Regions from separate parts of the Diaphorobacter limosus genome, predicted to be linked through region 4. Evidence: predicted binding sites of a transcription regulator. Region 4 holds the regulator's gene; each other region holds the start of a gene.

Region 1 (5,003 bases), 660 kb from region 4:
CGCGGTGCTGGCCTCGTCGTACACGCAGCTGGACAAGGCCACGCGCGTGCTGCCCCTGGGCGTGGCCATGGGCCTGGTGGTGATATTGATGAACGCCATCGACAACATCTGGCTGGCCGTGCCCTTCTTGATTCTGCTGGGCGGGCTGGGCGGCTTCCTGGTCGTGCCCATGAACGCGCTCTTGCAGCACCGTGGCCACAACCTGATGGGCGCGGGACGCTCGATTGCGGTGCAAAACTTCAATGAACAGGCGGCCATCCTGGGCATGGGCGTGCTCTACAGCCTGTTCACCAAATGGGGGCTGTCGGCGTTTGGCGCCATCGCCGCCTTCGGCCTGCTGGTGGCCGCGGTGATGGTGGTGATACTGCGCTGGCATGTCTACAACGTGCGCCACTACCCCAAGGAAATGGTGCAGCTGCGCAAGATCGCACGCCTGGATCAGCACTGATTTTGATAGCTGTCTGCGCTTTATCTGCAGGCGCTACAGGCATTTTTACCGATAATCTAAGCACCTCATCTCCGCCTCTGGGAACGCCGGCGTCTCGCCGGCATGGAGGGGCCGCCACACTTGGCCACCTGCGGGCCGGCGAGACGCCGGCGCTCCCGGGCCAAAGAAACAAGCACGCACTTTTCATGCAATCTCCCCTGCCCGTCCTGGCCCTGCTGTGCAACGCCCTGCTGTGGGGCCTGTCGTGGTGGCCGTTTCGCAGCATGCATGCCGCCGGCCTGCACCCGCTGTGGGCCACGGCCGTCATGTACACACTGGTCTGCGCCGTGATGCTGGTCGCGCGCCCAGGCAGCCTGGGCGATCTGCTGCGCCAGCCGGCGCTATGGCTGCTGGCGCTGAACTCGGGCATCAACAACATGGCCTTCAACTGGGCCGTGACCGTGGGCGACGTGGTGCGCGTGGTGCTGGTGTTCTACCTCATGCCCGCCTGGCTGGTGCTGCTGGCCTGGCGCATCCTGGGCGAGCGCCCCACGCCGGCGGCGCTGGCACGCCTGGGGCTGGCCTTTGGCGGCGTGGCGCTGGTGCTGGTGCCGGCCGGGGCCAGCTGGGGCGGCCTGCTGGCCAACCTGTCGCTGGCCGACGCGCTGGCGCTGCTGGGCGGCTTCACCTTTGCCGTGACCAACGTGCTGCTGCGGCGCCTGCACACCGTGCCCGGCCCGGCGCGCATGCTGGCCATGTTTGCCGGTTGCATGGGCCTGGGCTGGCTGGCCGCGCTGGCCGGGCTGGCGGCGGGCGTGGTGCCGGCCTTTCCGGCCTTCGACCCGCGCTGGGCCGCCATGGCCGCCGCCCTGGCGCTGCTGCTGATGCTGGGCAACTGGGCGCTGCAGTACGGCGCCGCGCGCCTGCCCACGGCGATCACCGGCGTGGTGATGCTGTCGGAGGTGCTGTTCGCCAGCGTGTCATCGGTGCTGCTGGGCGCCGCCCAACTGCAGCCGCGCACCCTGGCCGGCGGCGCACTGATCGTGCTGGCCGCCCTGTGGGCAACGCTGCAGCGGCGCTGAAAACAGGACACGCCAGAATGGAAAAAGACCGCGGTTCTGCGGCCTTCTGTTGCTGGCGCCGCCCCTTTCCGGGGCGCTGCGCCTGCCGGGTGATCCTTGCGGATCAGGCGGCTTTCTTCTGGCGCTGGCGGGCCGCGGCCAGGCCGGCAAAGCCCAGGCCCAGCAGTGCCAGCGAGCCGGGCTCGGGCACCTGGCCGGTGGGCGGATTCACGGCGCCAAAGCCATCCAGATAGACGTAACCTGCATGACCGCCATAAGGGCAGTCAGAGGCCAGCAGTGTCAGCGTGAAGTCATGCCCCACGGCACTCAGTGCCGCCAGGTCGATCTGCTCCACCACCCAGCCCGAGGAGTACCAGTTGCCAAACTTCGTCCAGGTCACGCCGGACGTCCCCGACCCAATGGAGCCGGCAGAGCTGTAGGCGCGGCTCACCAGGTTGGTGCCCACCGTATCGTCCCTCAGCGTAAGAGAGAAATAGTCGGAATCCGCGAGGCCGTGCGAGGCTTCCAACACCGCGTTCCAGGCAAAGAAGATGCTGTTGTCGGTGTAGTTGTTGACCGTCTGGCTTATGGTCGAGACAGACCTGTTGTTCACTGCGTCGTTGACGCGTACCGAGTAACCGCCGCCATAGACCCGGTTGGCCCCGGTGATGGGGTCGGTACCACCGATCATGATGGTGTTGTTGGACGGGCCGCCTGCGTAGGTCGCAGGATTAACCGGTGCGCCGCCACCAGACCAAAAGCCACCCCCGCCCGTCCAGCCATTGAGGTTGCCATCCTCAAAGCCACCATTGACAAACGCACCGGCGTATGCGGATGTGCCGAGCGTCATCAGAATCGCAGCGGCCATGGAACCCAGTTTTTTGCTCATATCGAATCCTTTCAGGTGCCGTTGACAAAAGGTTGACACCCGGAAACGCATAAGCAACGTTTGTGCCACCGGGAAATGCCATTGATTTCATTGGATTTTTTAGAGAAAACACTCTCCGCACCGGGAGATATGTAAAAAATGTCGACAAGTTGCAGCCGCCGCCTAGCGCACCGACCGGGCCTTTGGCCATGCTTCAAAACCCAGACAGGCCACGCAACCAACAGAAATCAGGCGTGGAGCCACGCCTGTGAAGGCGGATGTTGTGGCAGCGGCTTCAGTCGCGAACAACACCATTCGCGGCTGAAGCCGCTGCCACGACCTGTAGAAAGATCAACGGGCTGTATCAGTAAAGCCGACCGGAAAGCAGCAGATAGCCCGGCAGCCAGCCCGTCAGCACGCCCTGGGCGATGCACATGGCGCCGGTGAAGCAGCCGATGTCGCGCCCGCGCGCCAGCAGCAGCCAGAACAGGGCCCACAGCAGAGCCCAGGCGGCCCAGTTGGCGCCCATCCACCAGTCCAGCAGGCTGCGGGCGCCGGCCAGGGTGTCCAGCGCCACGGGCACGGCGGTAATCGCGACGAACAGGCTGAACCAGCCCAGGCCGCGCCCGTCGGCGCCGCTGAAGCGGTTGGCCGCCACCCACAGGTAGGTGAAGGCGAACAGCAGCGTCAGCGCCCCGCCCTGGATGGAATGGGCGTCGGCGCCCGGGCCGAAGATGGAAAACAGGCCTATCGCCAGCGACACCAGGCCGACGAAGACGTTGATGACCCAGATCTCGCGGTCGGCGATATGGCCGCGCATCCACAGGCCGTTCAGGCACAGCACGGCGCCCACGTAGAACAGCGATACGCCCAGCCACATGACGCCGCTCCTCAGCCCTTGGCCTGCGGGCGGCGTGCCCGCGCCAGGGACTGGGTGACGGCGCGGCGATCCATGCCGTACATGTCGGCGAACTGCTCGGGCGTGGCGCCGCTGGCCTCGAAGGCGCGCGCCAGGGCCTCGGCCTTGGCATCGCGCTCCGCCACTTCGGCAAAGGCTTCGTCCAGCAGGGCGTTGGCCTTGTCGTCGCGCCCGCGCACCAGGGCGTCGTAGGCCTCGCGGGTGAGGCCGCTGGCCTCGAAGGCCTGGGCGATGCGCCGGCGCAGCGTGGCCGTCAAGTCCTCGCCGTCACGCGGTTTGCGGCGGCGGAACACCTCCAACAGCGCGTGGTGCACATGCTCGGGCGCCATGTCCTCCACGGCCTGGCCTTGCAGGTCATGGCGCTTCATGCCCTGGGCCACGGCATTCAGGTAGCGCGTGGAGCGGGTGTGGATGGCGAGGGCGAGCTTGAGCGCGTCCTTGTCGATGGCCTCGCCGTGCGCGGCCATCAGGTCGTGGAAGATGCCGCGCTTGAGCGGCAGGAACTGCGCACCGAACAGATGCGGGTACCAGCCGGCCAGCTGCTCGAGCAGCGGATGCGTGCGACGCGGCTGGGGCTGGGGCGGGCGCTGCTCGCCGGCCCCTTCGGGTGCGGATGCCGGCGCGGCCGGCTCGCGCCGGGCGCCGAAGCGGCGGCGCCCGCCACGGCGGTTCGCACGGGGCGCCGGCTGGGCGTGCGGCGCGGCTGCGGCCTCTGCGGCGGCGGCGGGTGGCGTGGCCTCGGCGGGGGGCGTCGGCAGGTCGTTCACGGGATCGTTCATGGCTCAGAAACGCGCGGCATGGCGCATGCGGCGCGGCGGGTCAAAACCCGCCATCATGCCAGCAATGCCTCGTCCAGCAGCTCCACCCAGTGGCGCACGGGGATGTCGGTGCCGCCTTGCAGGTGGGTGATGCAACCCATGTTGGCCGACAGGATGGCCGCGGGCGGCGCGTCGGCAAAGGCCTCGCCCAGGGCGCCCAGCTTGCGCTCGCGCAGCTGCCGCGACAGCTCGGGGTTGAGCACCGAGTAGGTGCCGGCCGCGCCGCAGCACAGGTGCGATTCGGTGCGCGCCACGCGCAGCGTGAAGCCCAGGGCCGCCATATGCCGCTCCACGCCGCCGCGCAGCTTCTGGCCATGCTGCAGCGTGCAGGGCGGGTGGTAGGCAAAGGCGCGGCCGGCGGCGCGCACGCGGTCTTTCAAGAGCGGCACCAGGCCCGGCAGCAGCTCGGACAGGTCGCGCGTCAGGCTGCTGATGCGCGCCGCCTTGTCGGCGTATTGCGCGTCGCGCGCCAGGACATGGCCGTACTCCTTGACCGTGACGCCGCAGCCCGAGGCGTTCATGACCAGGCATTCGACCTCGCCGCGCTCGATGTAGGGCCACCAGGCGTCGATGTTGGCGCGCATTTGCGCGCGGCCGCCGTCCTGGTCGTTCAGGTGGAACTTGACGGCGCCGCAGCAGCCGGCCTGGCGCGCCACGACGGTCTCTATGCCCGCGGCGTCGAGCACGCGCGCCGTGGCGCTGTTGATGTTGGGCGCCATGCTGGGCTGCACGCAGCCCTCCAGCAGCAGCACCTTGCGCGCATGGCTGCGCCGGGGCCAGGCGCCGGCCGGCGGGTGGGGCTGAACCTTGTCGCGCAAGCCCTCGGGCAGCAGGCCGCGCACGGCCCGGCCGGCCTTCATCGCGGGGGCGAATAGCGGCGAGGGCAGGCCCTCCTTGAGCAGCCAGCGCA
Region 2 (5,003 bases), 680 kb from region 4:
TGCAGCACGCGCAGGTACCAACCGGCGCGCAGGCTGGTCTGCACGCGCAGCGCCATGTCGGGCAGGCCAAAACGGTCATTGAGCTTCCAGCAGGGCTGGCGCCCCTGGCTGACCTCGAAGCGCGCGCTGCCTACCTGCCACTGGTCGGCCAGGCAGACCTGAGACTCATTGATACCGTCCAGGCTGAAGTTTTCGCCAAAGGCGCCGGGCTGGGCCAGCAGCGCCTGGGCCGTGGCGTTGCCCGCCAGCTCCTGGCGCCAGGGCTGGTACTGCGACCAGGCGTAGCAATGCACGGCCTTGTCCGGCCCGCCATGCACGCGCGGGTCGCCCTGCTCGTCGTCGGCAAGCCCGAGAGGGCCCACGGCCACCGGGCCGCTGCGCGGCTGCTTGGCGATGGCGCTCACGCTGCCGGGTCGCGTGTAGGGCCGGGCGCGGCCGGTGAGCAGGGCGCGCAACTTGGCCACTTCCTGTGGCCGGGTGCTGTTCATGACTGTGGCAGATCCGGGCGGGCGCAACCGTGGTCGTCGCAGCCCGGCGCCGCTGGCGCGCTTGCCACAGGCGCCGTGGCTTCACCCACCAGCTGGCCCAGCAGCGCGCCCAGGCGCAGATCGTCCAGATGGCCGAAGTGGTGCAGGCGCACGCGGCCCAGGGTGTCTATCACCACCACGCTGGGCGTGCCCTGCAGCATCAGCTCTTGCATGGTCAGCGGAATATTGCGCGTCGGGTGGGGCTGATCCAGTGCTATGGGAAAGCGCAGCCGGTATTCGTGGATGAAGGCCTGCAGCGCCGCCGGCGTGCCCTGCACGGCGTGGTGCTCGAATACCGAGTGCAGGCCGATGACCGTCACCTGATCCGGCGAAAACGTCTCGTGCACGCGCCGCGCCTGCGGAATGCCATGCTCCACGCAGCCCGGGCACAGCATCTGAAAGGCGTGCAGCAGCACCACGCGTCCGCGCAGCGATTCGAGCGAGAGCGGCACGCGCGTGTTGAACCATTGCGCCACCTGCAGCGGCGGTGCGGCGGGGTGGTAGGCGCTGCTGGTCATGGCGATGCTCAACCCGCCAGCTGCTCGGTATAGGCGCCGCGCGCTTGCAGAAAGCGCTGGAACGGGAACTTGATGGGCACGCCCTCCAGGGCTGCGGCCAGCATGTCCAGATGGCCCTCGAAGCCGGCGCAGGCCTTGGCGGCGTCCTCCTGGGCGGGAATGTGCAGCGTCAGCGTTAGCCGCGTGCCTCCATTCGCGGGCACCAGCTCCCAGCGCATGGGGCGTTCGGGCTCGCTGCCGCTGCTCCACGAATAGGCCAGCAGGCGACCATCCTCAAAGGCGCTGACGCGGCTGTCGATGACGGTGCCGCTGTCGGCAAAGTCGATGTGCACGGTGCCGCCGGCGCGCTGCTCCACGCTGCCCGGCGCCAGCCATTGCGCCATGGCCAGCGGGTCGGTCAGCATGCGCCAGACGGCTACTGCGTCGTGGTCGAGCTGGCGCGTCAGTTGGCCTTCAAAGCCCATTGGCGTGCGTTGCAGGGTGCCGATGTCGGCTGTGCTCATGGTTTTTTCTCCGAGGCATTGCGATACCACGGGTTGTAGCAGATGGGCGCACCGCACCCGCGTGAATGGCAGCACGGGCGCTGGGGATGTGCCATGGCAGGCAGCGCTGCAAGGCCCGCGTGGTTCACTGACCCGGATGGCGTTTTCTCAGCAGATATTTTTGAAAGCCATCCATCACCACCACACCCTTCTGGTTTTTCACCTCGGTGCCGAGGGTGATCACGCCCGTGGTGTTGCCCGGCTTGAGGTCCGACACGGTGAGGGTGCAGTACAGGGTATCGCCCACGAAAACGGGGTTCAAGAAACGGCTGCCTTGTTCCAGAAAGCCCTTGAGGGACTCTTCCTTTGGGGCCTCGGTGCACCGCCATTTTCGCGGTCTTGACCACCTGGCTCCACTTGGCCAGTTTGCTGGCGAGGAAGTTGGTGCCCGGCGTGACACGGAACATGAAACCGCGCCTTGCGGGCTGGCGCTGCCGGGCGCCAAAGACGGTGCATGCAAAGGCATGCAAACCGGGCACCGCCCCGAGGCTGCGGTGCCCAGGGGGCTTGTCAGCCCTGCTGGCGCCGGCGGCGCAATGCGCCCAGGCCCAGCAGGCTGGCGCCCAGCAGCGTCAGGGTTGCCGGTTCGGGCACCGGGTTGGGGTCGATGGGTGTGTCGTTGATCGACACGCCAGCGATGGCAAAGGCGGAGTCGAATGCCGTGTCGAGTGCGTTGGTGACGCCGAAGCCCAGCGAATAGATGCCGGCGGTGGTGAATGTGTACTCCATCTGGATCCAGCCGGTGTAGCCGCAGCCCTGTCCGGAACCTCCGTAGCACCCACCAGAGCTGCCGCCCAGGGGAGAAAAGTCGGGGCCGCCGGGGATGATGGCCGAAGTGGAGGGCGTCAGCGTCACGCCGGCGCCAAGGCCTGGCAGTCCGAACCCTGGCACGGTGTTGCCGCTGGTTGTGGTGCGTGCGGTGAACAAATACGAATCGAAAGTGCTGGTGCCTGAATACAGGCCGGCCCAGGCGTATTCGGTGAATTGCACGCCGTCAGAGGTGATGTAGTTGAAGTAGAAGTTCAGCTTGTCACCAGCGTTCACCGAGAAAGTGGGCGTTTGCGCCGAAGATCCATTGGTCTCCTGGCCGGTGGGGCCGACTGGCAGCTGGCCGGCACCCGTTAGGCCGCCCGCCGTCGAAATCCATTGATAAGAGCCGAAGCCTGGCGCCAACGTTACGTCGCCGTCAGCGGCGGTGTTGGTGCCGCAGTTGCCAGTGCAGGACCAGCCGCCTGGCAGCGGGCCGGCTGCGGCTGTGCCGGCACCTAGCAGGGCGCCGATCGCCAAACCCATCAGTTGAAATGCCTTCATGATCTTCTCCATGGTTGTTGCCAAGTGCAATAAGCATAATTTGTGCCAAACATGAAAAAGCCAATAAATTCATGGTGTTGTGATGTGTCGTAAGTTCTGTGGCGGGGTTGGTGTAAAAAAAATCGACAGTTGTTTGCAATCTGCCTGTGATGACAGTTGTCCCGCGTCATGTTGATGGCCAGGGAGTTGTCCGGCTGACGTTGGGTATGAGTACCTACTGAACTGGCCGAGCTGGTCAATTGGTGGTCGGCAGCCGCAGCACAAAGCATGCACCCGCAGCGCCATCCGGCCGCCCCTCACAGACCACGCTGCCGCCATGGCGTGCGGCGATGGAGCGCACCAGGGCCAGGCCCAGGCCCACGCCGCCGGCGCGCTCGCTGGCGCCGGGCAGGCGGTAGAAGGGCTCGAAGATGCGTTCGCGCTGGTCGGGTGGCACGCCCGGGCCGAGGTCGCAGACGCGCAGCACGGCGGTGCTGCCATCGCGCGTGATGTGCAGCGTGATCTCGCCCTGGCTGTAGCGGCGCGCGTTCTCCAGCAGGTTGCGCACGGCGCGGCGCAGCAGCTTGGAGACGCCGGGCACCTCGATGGTGGCGGCGCCATCGTCATCCGCGCCGCCTGCGCCCACCTGTAGCTCGGCGTCCACGCGCACGCATTCCTCCACGGCCAGGCCCACCAGATCGACGGGCTCCACCGTGCCCACGTCGGCGGCGCCGGCGTCAAGCCGGCTGGTCAGCAAAATCTCGTCCACCAGTTGATCGAGCTCGGTGATGTTGCGCTCTATCTCGGCCCTGAAGGCTGGCGAGGGCTGGCCGCCCTGCATCAGCTCCAGCCCCATGCGGATGCGCGTGAGCGGCGAGCGCAGCTCGTGCGAGGCATTCGCCAGCAGCGACTTGTGCGACTGCACCAGGGTCTGGATGCGCGCCGCCGCGGCGTTGAACTGGCGCGCCAGGGCCGCCACTTCGTCCTGGCCCTGCTCGGCCACGCGCGCCGACAGGTCGCCCTCGCCAAAGCGCTGCACGCTGCGCTGCAAGGTCTCCAGGCGCTGCAGCAGCTTGCGGATGATGGGGAATACGCCCACGGTGACGGCAATGCCCACCAGGGCCAGCATCCAGATAAAGCCCAGCGGCGGGCGCAGCCATGCGGCCGGCCCGTGGTCGCCAGGGCGCGGGCCACGCGTGCGCGGCGACATCTGCATCTCATAGACCACGCCGTTGTCGCCCTCGATGCGGTAGCGTATGCCCTCGCTGGGGTCGCCGCGCTGGCGCACGCCCGTGCCATCGACCAGGGTGCGGCCCTGGCCATCGGTGATCACGATCTCGCGCGTGGGCGGCTGCTGTTGGCTCTGCTCGGCCGCCCAGCGCCAGGCCAGGCCCACGGCAAAGGCAAACACCAGCACGCCACCGACCACGGCCAGCCAGATGCGCAGGTACAGGCGGCGCGAGAAGGGGCTGAGCCAGGACATCAGTCTTGCTGCCTGGCGAACACATAGCCCACGCCGCGCACCGTGAGGATGCGGCGCGGGTTCTTCGCGTCCTGCTCTATGGCGGCGCGGATGCGGCCCATGTGCACGTCGATGGATCGGTCAAAAGCCTCCAGCTCCCGCCCGCGCACGGCCTCCATGATCTGGTCGCGCGTGAGCACGCGGCCGGCGCGCTCGGCCATGGCCACCAGCAGGTCGAACTGGTAGGACGTGAGCTCGGCCGGCGCCCCCGCCACGCTGACGGTGCGCGCGTCGCGGTCAATCTCCAGCTGGCCAAAGCGCAACACGTTGGCCGCCGCCTGGGCACCGCCGCCCTCGCGCCGGCGCAGGATGGCGCGTATGCGCGCCAGCAGCTCGCGCGGCTCAAAGGGCTTGGGCAGATAGTCGTCGGCGCCAATCTCCAGGCCGATCACGCGATCCATGGGGTCGCCCTTGGCGGTCAGCATCAGTACCGGTACCTGGGCCGCGGGGCCGGGCAGGGCGCGCAGGCGGCGGCAGACCTCCAGCCCGTCCATGTCGGGCAGCATCAGATCCAGGATCACCAGATCCGGCGGCTCGCCGCCCTGCAGCCGCGCCAGGCCGCTGGCGCCGTCCGCCATGTGCGTGACCTGCAGGCCGGACTGGC
Region 3 (5,003 bases), 2.0 Mb from region 4:
ACAAGCGAGATCGACATAGTCATAACTAGCTATCAAATATTATTCTGTTACGAATTTGACTAAAAATATCCATGGATTTGCCGTACTACAGGATCATGGACGCAGATTGCGCAGCGAGCCTGCCCAATCATCTTTTTTTGGCATGCGCGGCCCGCTGAAAAGGCGCCGCATCTCGTCGCCAGAACCCTCCAGTCGTCCAAATACCAGAAGGAGCAGCTCGCATGCCTGCCGTTTCGCAGCCTCAACAAAAGTTCTCGGTCAACTTCTCCGGCCACGCCGTGCAACCCAGTCGCGACAAGGCATTTTTCAAGTCCATAGAGGAGCTACGCTACCAAGTCTATTGTGAGGAATGCGGCTTCCTGGCACCCGATGACTACCCCGAGAAGCGTGAAACGGACGAGCACGACGCCAACTCTGCGCATTTCGCGGCGCTGAATGAAGCAGAACAGCTGGTGGGGTACGTGCGGCTGGTGTTTCCTGACGCGTTGCAGAGCTTTCCGTTCCAGACCCACTGCGTCTCGATTCTCGACAACGTCATCCTGCCCCCGCCCGCGCAGTCGGCCGAAATCAGCAGGCTGATGGTGCACCAGAACTACCGCCGGCGTCTTGGCGAACTGCCCCCCGCCGGGTTTCCATTGGCCGAAACGCCCGCCGAAGCGCCGCGGGCCAACGACCAGCGCAACCCATCGCCGCAAATCATGCTCACGCTGTACCGCGAGATGTATGTGTACAGCGTGAACAACAACATCCGTTATTGGTACGCTGCCATGGAGCGCTCCCTGGCGCGCATACTCGCCCGCATGAACTTCGGTTTTCAGCAGATTGGCCCGTTTACCGACTACTACGGCCCCGTGGCCCCCTACGTCGCAGATCTTCGGGTGCTTGAGTACCAGGTTGGCCAGCGCGACCCGGCATTGCTCGCCTGGATGCGAGCGCCGCTGGCACAGTCTTGAACTGAATGGGCTGGCTCTCGCTGCTGCCCGCTGGCGCCGTGCGCACCCTGCGCGGCTTTTTGTTGAAACAGGGCCGGCGCATGGGCGGAGCAGGCATGCTGGCCCGCTCAAAAAGCAGTGCGCTGCGCGCCTGCATGGACGCCGCCCGGCATAGCCCGGCCTACCGGACCCTGCTGCAAGAAAGCGGCATCAACCCATCCGGCATTGGCCCCCAAACCGATCTAACCAGCCTGCCCGTACTCACCAAGGCCAACACCTTCGAGCGCTTTGCGCTCGCCCAGCTGGCCCGGCCGCTGCCCGCCACCACGCTGGCCGATGTGCTGACCAGCTCCGGTCGGGGCGGACGCAGCTACGGCTTTCGCCTGACGGCGCGCGAACAGTACGAAGAGGCCTGGTTCGACATCGACCTGGGCCTGCAGGACATTTTTGGCGTGGACGACAAGCCCACGCTGCTCGTCAACTGTCTGCCCATGGGGGTGGTGTTTCGCTCGCGCGCGGTGGCCGTGGCCAATGTCAGCGTGCGCGAGGACATGGCCTGCTCCATCCTGCGTGACGTGGGCCCAGGCTTTGCACAAACCCTGCTGTGCACCGACCCGATGTTCATCCGCCGGCTGCTGGACGAGGCACAAGCCGTGGGCGTGGACTGGCGCGCCCTCGGCACCAGCGTGATTCTGGGCGAAGAGGTGCTGGTGGAGACCCAGCGCGACTACATCGCCGCGCGCATGGGCATAGCCATCGACCGCGACCCGCACCGCCTGGTGGGCAGCTCGTTCGGCGTGGGCGAGCTGGGCCTGAACCTGCTGTTTGAAACGCGCGAGACCATACGCATGCGCCGCGCCATGCGTGGCAACCCGGCCCTGGCGCAGCTGCTGTGCGGCGGTGCGCCACCGGACGCCCTGCCCTCGGTGTTCTGCTACAACCCGCTGCGCACCCACCTGGAGGTGCTGAACCCCGACGCGAATGGCTTTGGCGAGCTGTGCATCACCATGCTGGGCGCCGGCAACGTCATTGCCCTGCCGCGCTACGCCACCGGCGACATGGCCCGGCTGGTGCCGGCGCAGGACGCACAACAGGCCGCTGCCCTGGCCGGTGTGCAGGCCCCGTGGCTGCCCGTGGCGCTGGTGCAGGGGCGCATCAAGGATCGCCGCACCGGCCTGCCATCGGTCGAGGCCATCAAGGAGCTGATCTACCGCGATCACGCCATTGCCGACCAATTGAGTGGAGCCTTTCGCCTGGAGCCTGCAGGCGATGGACGCCCTCGCCTCACCCTGCAGGCCAACATGGCACAGGCCGCCACCCTTGAGCTGGCCCGGCGGCTGGCGCAACTGGGCGCAGAGAGCGGTTTGGCCAACCTGCAGGTGCAGGTACTCGGGCCGGAGGAATTCCCATGGCGCCCCGCGCTGGACTATGAACGCAAGTTCGACTACCTGGCGGCGGCCCCGGTTTGAGTGTCGGTTTATTTGACACAAAAACCGTGCACCATTCTGGCGGCCAAAGATTCTTCTTGCTTTTCAATGACTTAGTAAATATTAGAATTTTGGCATGTTTCATGCTTCACAAAAATGAGGCGGTTTGAAGCGTCAGCAACTGGCCAAAACCAGCAACCAGACAGCCTCATACGCCACCCACCTCATAGGAGAGTCATCATGAAGCATCTTGGCAAAATCCTGATCGCTGCAGGCACCCTGGCCCTCGGCAGCATGGGTCACGCAGCCCCTGTCACCGATTGGGCTGTGACGACTGTCGGCACATGGACTGCTTGGGCACCCTCTGGAGTCACCCATAACGGCGATACCTTGTCCTGGGGTGTGCCGAACACCCCGGGCGGTCAGCAAAGCTCTCTGGTCATCACCAATCCAGGCGTACAAAACATCCAGACATATACCGGACTGAACCCCCCGCAGGTCGCTCCCTACCTTGCAAACAGCGTCGCGCTGACGCATAACAACTTCGTTCTTCAGGGCGGCAGCCCTACTTTGACATCCGCAACACTGTCGGTTGCGATGACGGTTCAGGCCACTAATCCAGCCGGGCTTAGTCAAGCGCTGCAAACGATCAATTACAAGATCAAGTTTGTCGAAACCACGAATTCCGCCGGAACCTGCGCCGCAGCCAGCCCGCCCGGTAACCCCTGCAACGACATCTTCGTGCTGCTCGACAGCCCGCTGCTCAACGAAACGTTCAACTACGGCGGCATTGACTACTACGTGAATGCCTTCCCGCTCGCAGGCAATGTGTTGAGCACGCTGCTCGATCCTGTGTGCGGTGCTGCCAACGTGGCGAATGGCTGCACTGGCTTCACCACCATTGAGAACCAAAGCAACGTCTTGCCCTGGGGCCTGACCATTTCCACCAACCCGCTGCAGGTACCCGAGCCTGGTTCGCTGGCCCTGATCGGCCTGGCACTGGCAGGCGCTGGCCTGATCAGCCGCCGCCGCCGCAGCGCCTGATGGCGTGAACGGCAGGCACCGCTCCCTGGCGGTGCCATGAAATGAGCAAAGGGGCTCGCCAAGGCGAGCCCCTTTTTTTGTGTTCCAGCCTCTCCAGGCAGAAAAAAAGGGCTGGCGCCATGCGGCGCCAGCCCACCAATGACGGCCGAAGCCTGTACCGTTCAGAAGCGGTAGCCCACACCCAGCCCCACCAGCACCGGATCGACCTTGAACCGGCCCACGCCGCCACTGACCGTGGTGTCTATATAGACCTTCTTCACGTCGAGGTTCAGCGACCAGTGCTTGTCCAGCGCGTAGTCAAAGCCCAGTTGCAGGGCCGGGCCCCAACTGTTCTTCTTCACCGTCAGCGCGCCACCGGCAATGTCCACGCCCGAGAAGCGCGTGTAGTTGATGCCCGCGCCCACATAGGGCTTGAACGCGCCCAGGCCGGTGAAGTGGTACTGGGCGAGCAGCGTGGGCGGCAGATGCTTGACGCTGCCGATCTTGGTGCCGCCCAGGCGCACGTCGTGCTTTTGCGGGTAGGTCAGGATCAGCTCGGCGGCAAAGTTGGGTGTAAAGAAATACGACACATCGACCTCGGGGATCCATTTGTCGTTGATGCTCACACCAGCAGCGCCGGCGGCGCCGCCATTGTCGCTGTCGATATGCACGGCACGGGCGCGCACCAGCCATTGACCGTCCTGCTGCGCGTAAGCCGCGCCGGTGGTCGTTGCACACAAAATGGCCAGTGCCAGCAGATTCTTTTTCATGGACTTGATACCTTGGTTGAACGGGGACGCCCCCCGTACATGTATTAGACCCACCCAAAAAATGGTCAACCTTGCCTTAAGTCAACATTCAAATGTCTTTGCCCTTACGCATTTGCCGGTGTCACAAAAAACGCACAGCCACGGGCGCGACCGTCACCCGCGCGCGGCAGCGGGGCCGCGCAGACGCTGGACGAGCAGCCATGCGCCCAGTACCAGGGCGCCTGCCATCAGCCCCACCACGGCGTTGAGCAGGTTGGTCGTCAGGGCCGACCACACCCCGCCCAGCGGCCAGGCGCCCGCAGCAGCGCCCATGGCCTCTATGCCGTGGTGCAACGCGGGTATGCCATGCACCAGAATGCCGCCGCCCACCAGGAACATGGCGGCCATGCCCGCCACCGACAAGAACTTCATGAGCCGCGGCGCCGCCGCCAGCAACCCGCGCCCCACGGCCTGGGCCACGGCGCTGGCCTTGCCGCTGAGCCACAGGCCCAGGTCGTCAAGCTTGACGATGCCGGCCACCAGACCATAGACACCCACGGTCATCAACAGCGCAATGCTGACCAGCACGGCCACCTGCTGCGCAAACGGCGCTGCGGCCACCGTGCCCAGGGCGATGACGATGATCTCGGCCGAGAGGATGAAGTCGGTGCGCACCGCGCCCTTGATCTTGTCCTTCTCAAAATCCACCAGGTTCACCGCGGCATTGGCGTTGGCCTGGGCATGGCTGGCGTGCGCGGCCTCGTCCTCGGCGGCGCTGTGCAGGAATTTGTGCGCCAGCTTCTCCACGCCCTCAAAGCACAAAAAGGCGCCGCCCAGCATCAAGAGCGGCGTGATCAGCACGGGCAGCAAGG
Region 4 (5,003 bases):
GCAAGATCGAGGACATCATCAGTGTCATCGACGGCATTGCCTTCCAGACCAACATCCTGGCACTGAACGCAGCGGTCGAGGCCGCCCGCGCCGGCGAACAGGGCCGCGGCTTTGCCGTGGTGGCCACCGAGGTGCGCCAGCTGGCGCAACGCAGCGCCACGGCCGCCAAGGAGATCAAGGCCCTGATCGACGACTCGGTGAGCCAGGTGAACGCCGGCAGTCGCCTGGTGCAGGACGCGGGCCAGACCATGGAAAAGGTGGAGCACAGCATTCGCCGCGTCAGCGCCATCGTGGCCGAGATCAGCAACGCCAGCCAGGAACAAAGCACGGGCATTGCCGAGATCGGCGACGCCGTCTCACAAATGGATCAGGCCACGCAGCAGAACGCCGCCCTGGTGGAGCAGGCCAGCGCCGCCGCCCAGTCGCTGCAGCAGCAGGCCCATGAACTGGCCGAAGTGGTGGCGGCCTTCAGGCTCCCGCAGGGGACGGCCGCGCAAAAGTTGCTGGCCTGACGCTGAAATTTGTCAGATTTCTTTACATCACTCGCGGGGCAATCGAGACCAAGTCATAAAAATCAACAGCTTGGGGTGCTGGCACATGATATGCATGGGTGTTTCACGTCTTACAACTGACGGGAGATGCCACCATGCAAATGACCACTGTTGTGACCGCCCTTGCGGGGGCATTGTTGGCGGGTGCCGTTGGCAACGCCCAGGCGGATGTGGTTGATTTTCAGGACGTGCCTTCGGGCAGCTCCCCCTGTTATGTCGATTTCACCGCCACCTCACTGCAAAGCCGGGGCTATACCTTCACCGGCAACCCCGCAGACCCCTATTTGTATGTCTGCGAATCAGGGGTTGTGCAAAACAATCCATCGGCAGCCCTGGTCAACGCGAATCTCCGATCCGTCGTGACCATGACCAATAGCAGCGGGGCTGCGTTTTCCCTGGAGTCATTTTTTGCGGGTGGCAGAACGGAAGATTTTGACCCGTCGCTGCCCGTGAGCTTGTACAGCGTCGCCACCAGCATCGACATCCTTGGGCACCTCATGGGCGGCGGCACGGTGTTTACCAGTATCACGTTGGACAGCCAGGCCCCCTATGACTGGACGCAGTTCTTCCTGCCGTCATCGTTCACCAACCTGAGTTCGGTGGTGTTCACTGCACAAGGCAACGGTGAGACGCCGGAATTCGTGATCGACGATATCGTGGTCACGTTGCCCCACCAGTCCATTCCCGAGCCGGCATCCCTCGCCTTGCTCGGCGCCGCGCTGGCTGGTATTGGCCTGTTGGGGCGAAAGAAAACCTGACGCGCGTCAGCGTGTCGCCACGGCCTCCAGGGCCTTGCGCACGACATCCGGAATGGGCGCCGGCTTGCGTGCCACGCGGTCGATGAGGACCACGCCGGTCTTGCCGCGAGCCACCTCTCGGCCCGAGGAGACCTCTGTCATGCAGAACACCAGGTCACAGCCGTAGCGGTTGAAGTCCCTCGGCGTCATCTGCACGCGCAGCGTCTCGCCGTGAAAGGCCTCGGACTTGTATTGCGCCAGCATGTCGCCGACCACGATGGCCAGGCCCGCCACATCACCCTCGGTGTAGCCGAGCGACTGGAAGAAGCGCATGCGCGCCTCGGACACCAGGCTCAGCAGCTGGGCGTTGTCCAGATGGCCGCCGTAGTTGACGTGGCTGATATAGACCTGCAACTCGGTGGTGAAGCCGAAGCGTTCGGGCAGGTCGAAGAGGATGCGGGCCATGGGAATCTATGCCTTGTGTCTATAGCGCCTTGCGCAGATTGGCCGGCGCGATCTTCAGCGCCTCGCGGTACTTGGCCACGGTGCGACGCGCGCACTCTATGCCCTGCTCCTTGAGCATCTCCGCGATCTGGTTGTCCGACAACGGTTTCTTCACATCCTCGGCGGCGACGAACTGCTTGATCAGCGCGCGCACCGCGGTGCTCGACGCGTTGCCGCCGGTCTCGGTGCCCAGGCCGGAGCCAAAGAAGTACTTCAACTCGAACGTACCCTGCGGCGTGGCCATGTACTTGGCACTGGTCACGCGGCTGATGGTGGACTCGTGCAGGCCCAGCTCGTCGGCGATCTCGCGCAGCACCAGCGGCCGCATGGCCAGCTCGCCATGCACGAAAAAGCTCTTTTGCCGCTCGACGATGGCGCGCGATACACGCAAGATAGTGTCAAATCGCTGCTGTATGTTCTTGATGAACCAGCGTGCCTCCTGCAGCCGGGACTGCAGCGCCTGGTGCCCGTCGCCGCCGCGCGCACCACGCAGGGCGCTGGCATAGATCTCGTGCACGCGCAGGCGCGGCATGACGTCGGGGTTGAGCTGCACGCTGAAGTCCTGCTGCGCGCCGCGTCCGGTTTTTTTCACGATGACATCGGGCGCGATGACGTTGCGCTCCACGTCGGCAAAGCGCCGGCCCGGGCGCGGCTCCAGGCGCGCGATCAGCGCCATGGCGGCACGCGTGTCGTCGTCGCTGCTGCCTGTGGCCTGGGCCAGGCGGCGCAGGTCGCGCCGCGCCAGCAGATCCAGCGGCTGGCTGCAGATGGCGAGCGCGGTCTGAATCACCGCCGGGTCGCCCTCTTCGTCGCGGTTCATGGCGTGCAGCTGTAGCGTCAGGCATTCGGCCAGGTCGCGCGCGCCCACGCCGGTCGGCTCCAGGTTTTGCAGCAGGCGCAGGGCCACAGTGAAGCGGTGCACCAGCTCTTCGAGCTGCTCGGGGTCGTCGGCCCCCGCCAGGCTGGCCGCCAGGGATTCCAGCGGCTCGTCCAGGTAGCCATCGTCGTTCAGCGACTCGATGAGAAAGCGCAGCGCCGCCATGTCGACATCGGACAGGCGCAGTGACAATGCCTGGCGATGCAGGAAATCGGTCAGGGATTCGTGGCTGCGCGCCAGCTCGCTGACCTCGGTGTCGTCACCGTCATGCGCGCCGCTGGCGGGCGCGATTCCGTCGCTGCCCCATTCGCCGTCTTCCACCGCCGCATCCATGCTGCCGTCACCGTCCCAGTCACTGGGCTCGGCAACCGCTGAGGTTTCGGCATCATTTTCGGCTCCAGCGCCCTCTGCATCAGCGCTAGCAGCTTCTGAATATGTAGCATTGTCAATCGGTTGCTGCGCTTCATGGATCTCAGGCTCATGCGTCCCATCGTCGGACGCCAGCTCCAGAAACGGGTTGTCATCGAGCATCTGCTCGACTTCCTGCGCCAGCTCCAGGGTGGACAGCTGCAGCAGGCGAATCGATTGCTGCAACTGCGGCGTAAGCGCCAGATGCTGCGAAACGCGCAGTGACAGGCCGGGCTTCATGGCCGCCCTCCTTGCATCTGGATGCTGCGCCTGCTCACCACGCTCACATGCGGAAATGCTCACCCAGGTACACCCGGCGCACTTCCGCGTTGTCCACAATGTCCGACGGCGTGCCCTGGGCGAGTACATGGCCGTCGCTGATGATGAAGGCGTGGTCGCAGATGCCCAGCGTCTCGCGCACGTTGTGGTCGGTGATCAAGACGCCAATGCCGCGCTCTTTCAGGAAGCCGATGATGCGCTGGATCTCGATCACGGCAATGGGATCGATGCCGGCAAAGGGCTCGTCCAGCAGGATGAAGCGCGGCTGCGTGGCCAGCGCCCGGGCGATTTCCACGCGCCGGCGCTCGCCGCCGGACAGGGCCAGCGCCGGCGACTGGCGCAAATGCTCCACGCGCAGTTCCTGCAGCAGGCCGGTGAGCTGTGCCTCGATCTCGGCGCGCGAGAGCGGGCGCCCGGCGGCGTCGGTCTGCAGCTCCAGCACCGCGCGCACGTTGTCTTCCACGTTGAGCTTGCGAAAGATCGAGGCCTCTTGCGGCAGGTAGGACAGGCCCAGGCGCGAACGCCGGTGGATCGGCATGTTGGCCACCGACTGGCCGTCGATGCGGATGTCGCCGCCATCGCTGCGCACCAGGCCCACGATCATGTAGAACGAGGTGGTCTTGCCCGCGCCATTGGGGCCCAGCAGGCCCACCACCTCGCCCTTTTGCACTACCAGGGACACATCCTTGACCACCTTGCGGCTACCGTAGGACTTTTGCAGGTGCAAGGCCTCCAGCCGGCTCGCACCCGCAGGGGAGCTGGGCCCCACGCCCACGGCGCGCTCGTCGCTCACGGCCTGGCTCACTTGGCGCCGCCCAGGCTGGGGGCGGTGCGCAGCGCGGGCGGTTCCCCGCGCACCGGCGCCGCCGCGCCCGATGCCGGCTCCTTGGGCGCCAGCACGGCACGCACGCGCCCGCCCGGCGTGCCCGCCGGGGTGCCGGCCGGAGCCGTCTTTTGCCCATCCACCGTGAACACGTCGGTAAGGTTGTTGTAGACGATGATCGCGCCCTCCAGCTCATCGGTGAGCTGGGCCTCGCGGTAGCGGCGCAGCTCGGCACGGCGCATCAGCTTGACGATGTCGGTACGGCCGTCGTACTCGATGACCTCGCCCTCGCCCTCGACGAACTCATCCGGCGCCCCCGCCAGCGTGTCGCGCTTCTGGCGGAAGAAGGCGCGCTTGCCTGGCTCGGCCGTGACCACGCCATGCTGGAAACCGTCTGGATCCTGGCGCACCTCCAGCTGCGCGCCACGCAGCACGATGGTGCCCTTGGTCATCACCACACGGCCGGTGAACACGCTGGTCTGCTTGAGCTCATCGTGGCGCAGCGCATCGGCCTCGATGTTCATCGGCTTGTTGCGGTCGGCCTTTTCGGCATGGGCCGCGGGCAGCAAGGCCAGCGCCAGGGCGCCAAGCGAAAGAAGGATGGTCAGTCGGTTTCTCATAAGGCACGATTCTTGCGGTCATTGTACTGATCACCGTGGCCATCCTGGAGAGCGGCCGCGCAGGGGCGAAAAAAAGCGCGCCCAGGGCGCGCTCTTGTGTGTTGCCACGGCTCGCTTCAGCCCTTGCCCACCTGCGCGGCCAGTTGCTCCACGATGCGCAGCACGTTCTCCATGCTGCCGGCCATGGTGCCGTCCACATAGTAG

The links. Region 4 encodes sigma-54, which starts transcription at its own class of promoters, with help from an activator protein. Its sites were predicted from a motif close to TGGCANGNAANCTGCTTT; they were not measured.
Region 1: the regulator sigma-54 is predicted to act here: its motif matches at 2,428-2,445, upstream of P4826_RS11755 (PEP-CTERM sorting domain-containing protein).
Region 2: the regulator sigma-54 is predicted to act here: its motif matches at 2,929-2,946, upstream of P4826_RS11650 (NF038132 family protein).
Region 3: the regulator sigma-54 is predicted to act here: its motif matches at 2,492-2,509, upstream of P4826_RS05465 (THxN family PEP-CTERM protein).

Annotation. Positions count from the first base shown of each region.
Region 1 covers NZ_CP136921.1:2,413,983-2,418,985, forward strand. Annotated here, with positions in the region: gene lplT (lysophospholipid transporter LplT) at 1-448, shown strand, start outside; gene P4826_RS11750 (DMT family transporter) at 634-1,509, shown strand; gene P4826_RS11755 (PEP-CTERM sorting domain-containing protein) at 1,613-2,377, opposite strand; gene P4826_RS11760 (AmiS/UreI family transporter) at 2,721-3,236, opposite strand; gene P4826_RS11765 (ProQ/FINO family protein) at 3,248-4,054, opposite strand; gene glcF (glycolate oxidase subunit GlcF) at 4,108-5,003, opposite strand, start outside.
Region 2 covers NZ_CP136921.1:2,394,887-2,399,889, reverse strand. Annotated here, with positions in the region: gene P4826_RS11670 (MOSC domain-containing protein) at 1-488, opposite strand, end outside; gene P4826_RS11665 (redoxin domain-containing protein) at 485-1,045, opposite strand; gene P4826_RS11660 (SRPBCC family protein) at 1,054-1,548, opposite strand; gene P4826_RS11655 (MaoC family dehydratase) at 1,673-2,053, opposite strand; gene P4826_RS11650 (NF038132 family protein) at 2,098-2,898, opposite strand; gene P4826_RS11645 (ATP-binding protein) at 3,134-4,360, opposite strand; gene P4826_RS11640 (response regulator transcription factor) at 4,360-5,003, opposite strand, start outside.
Region 3 covers NZ_CP136921.1:1,116,879-1,121,881, forward strand. Annotated here, with positions in the region: gene P4826_RS05455 (PEP-CTERM/exosortase system-associated acyltransferase) at 222-953, shown strand; gene P4826_RS05460 (phenylacetate--CoA ligase family protein) at 959-2,401, shown strand; gene P4826_RS05465 (THxN family PEP-CTERM protein) at 2,600-3,403, shown strand; gene P4826_RS05470 (OmpW/AlkL family protein) at 3,565-4,152, opposite strand; gene P4826_RS05475 (DUF808 domain-containing protein) at 4,306-5,003, opposite strand, start outside.
Region 4 covers NZ_CP136921.1:3,074,587-3,079,589, reverse strand. Annotated here, with positions in the region: gene P4826_RS14735 (methyl-accepting chemotaxis protein) at 1-512, shown strand, start outside; gene P4826_RS14730 (PEP-CTERM sorting domain-containing protein) at 647-1,309, shown strand; gene P4826_RS14725 (acyl-CoA thioesterase) at 1,316-1,753, opposite strand; gene P4826_RS14720 (RNA polymerase factor sigma-54) at 1,773-3,317, opposite strand; gene lptB (LPS export ABC transporter ATP-binding protein) at 3,361-4,149, opposite strand; gene lptA (lipopolysaccharide transport periplasmic protein LptA) at 4,158-4,799, opposite strand; gene P4826_RS14705 (thiol:disulfide interchange protein DsbA/DsbL) at 4,916-5,003, opposite strand, start outside.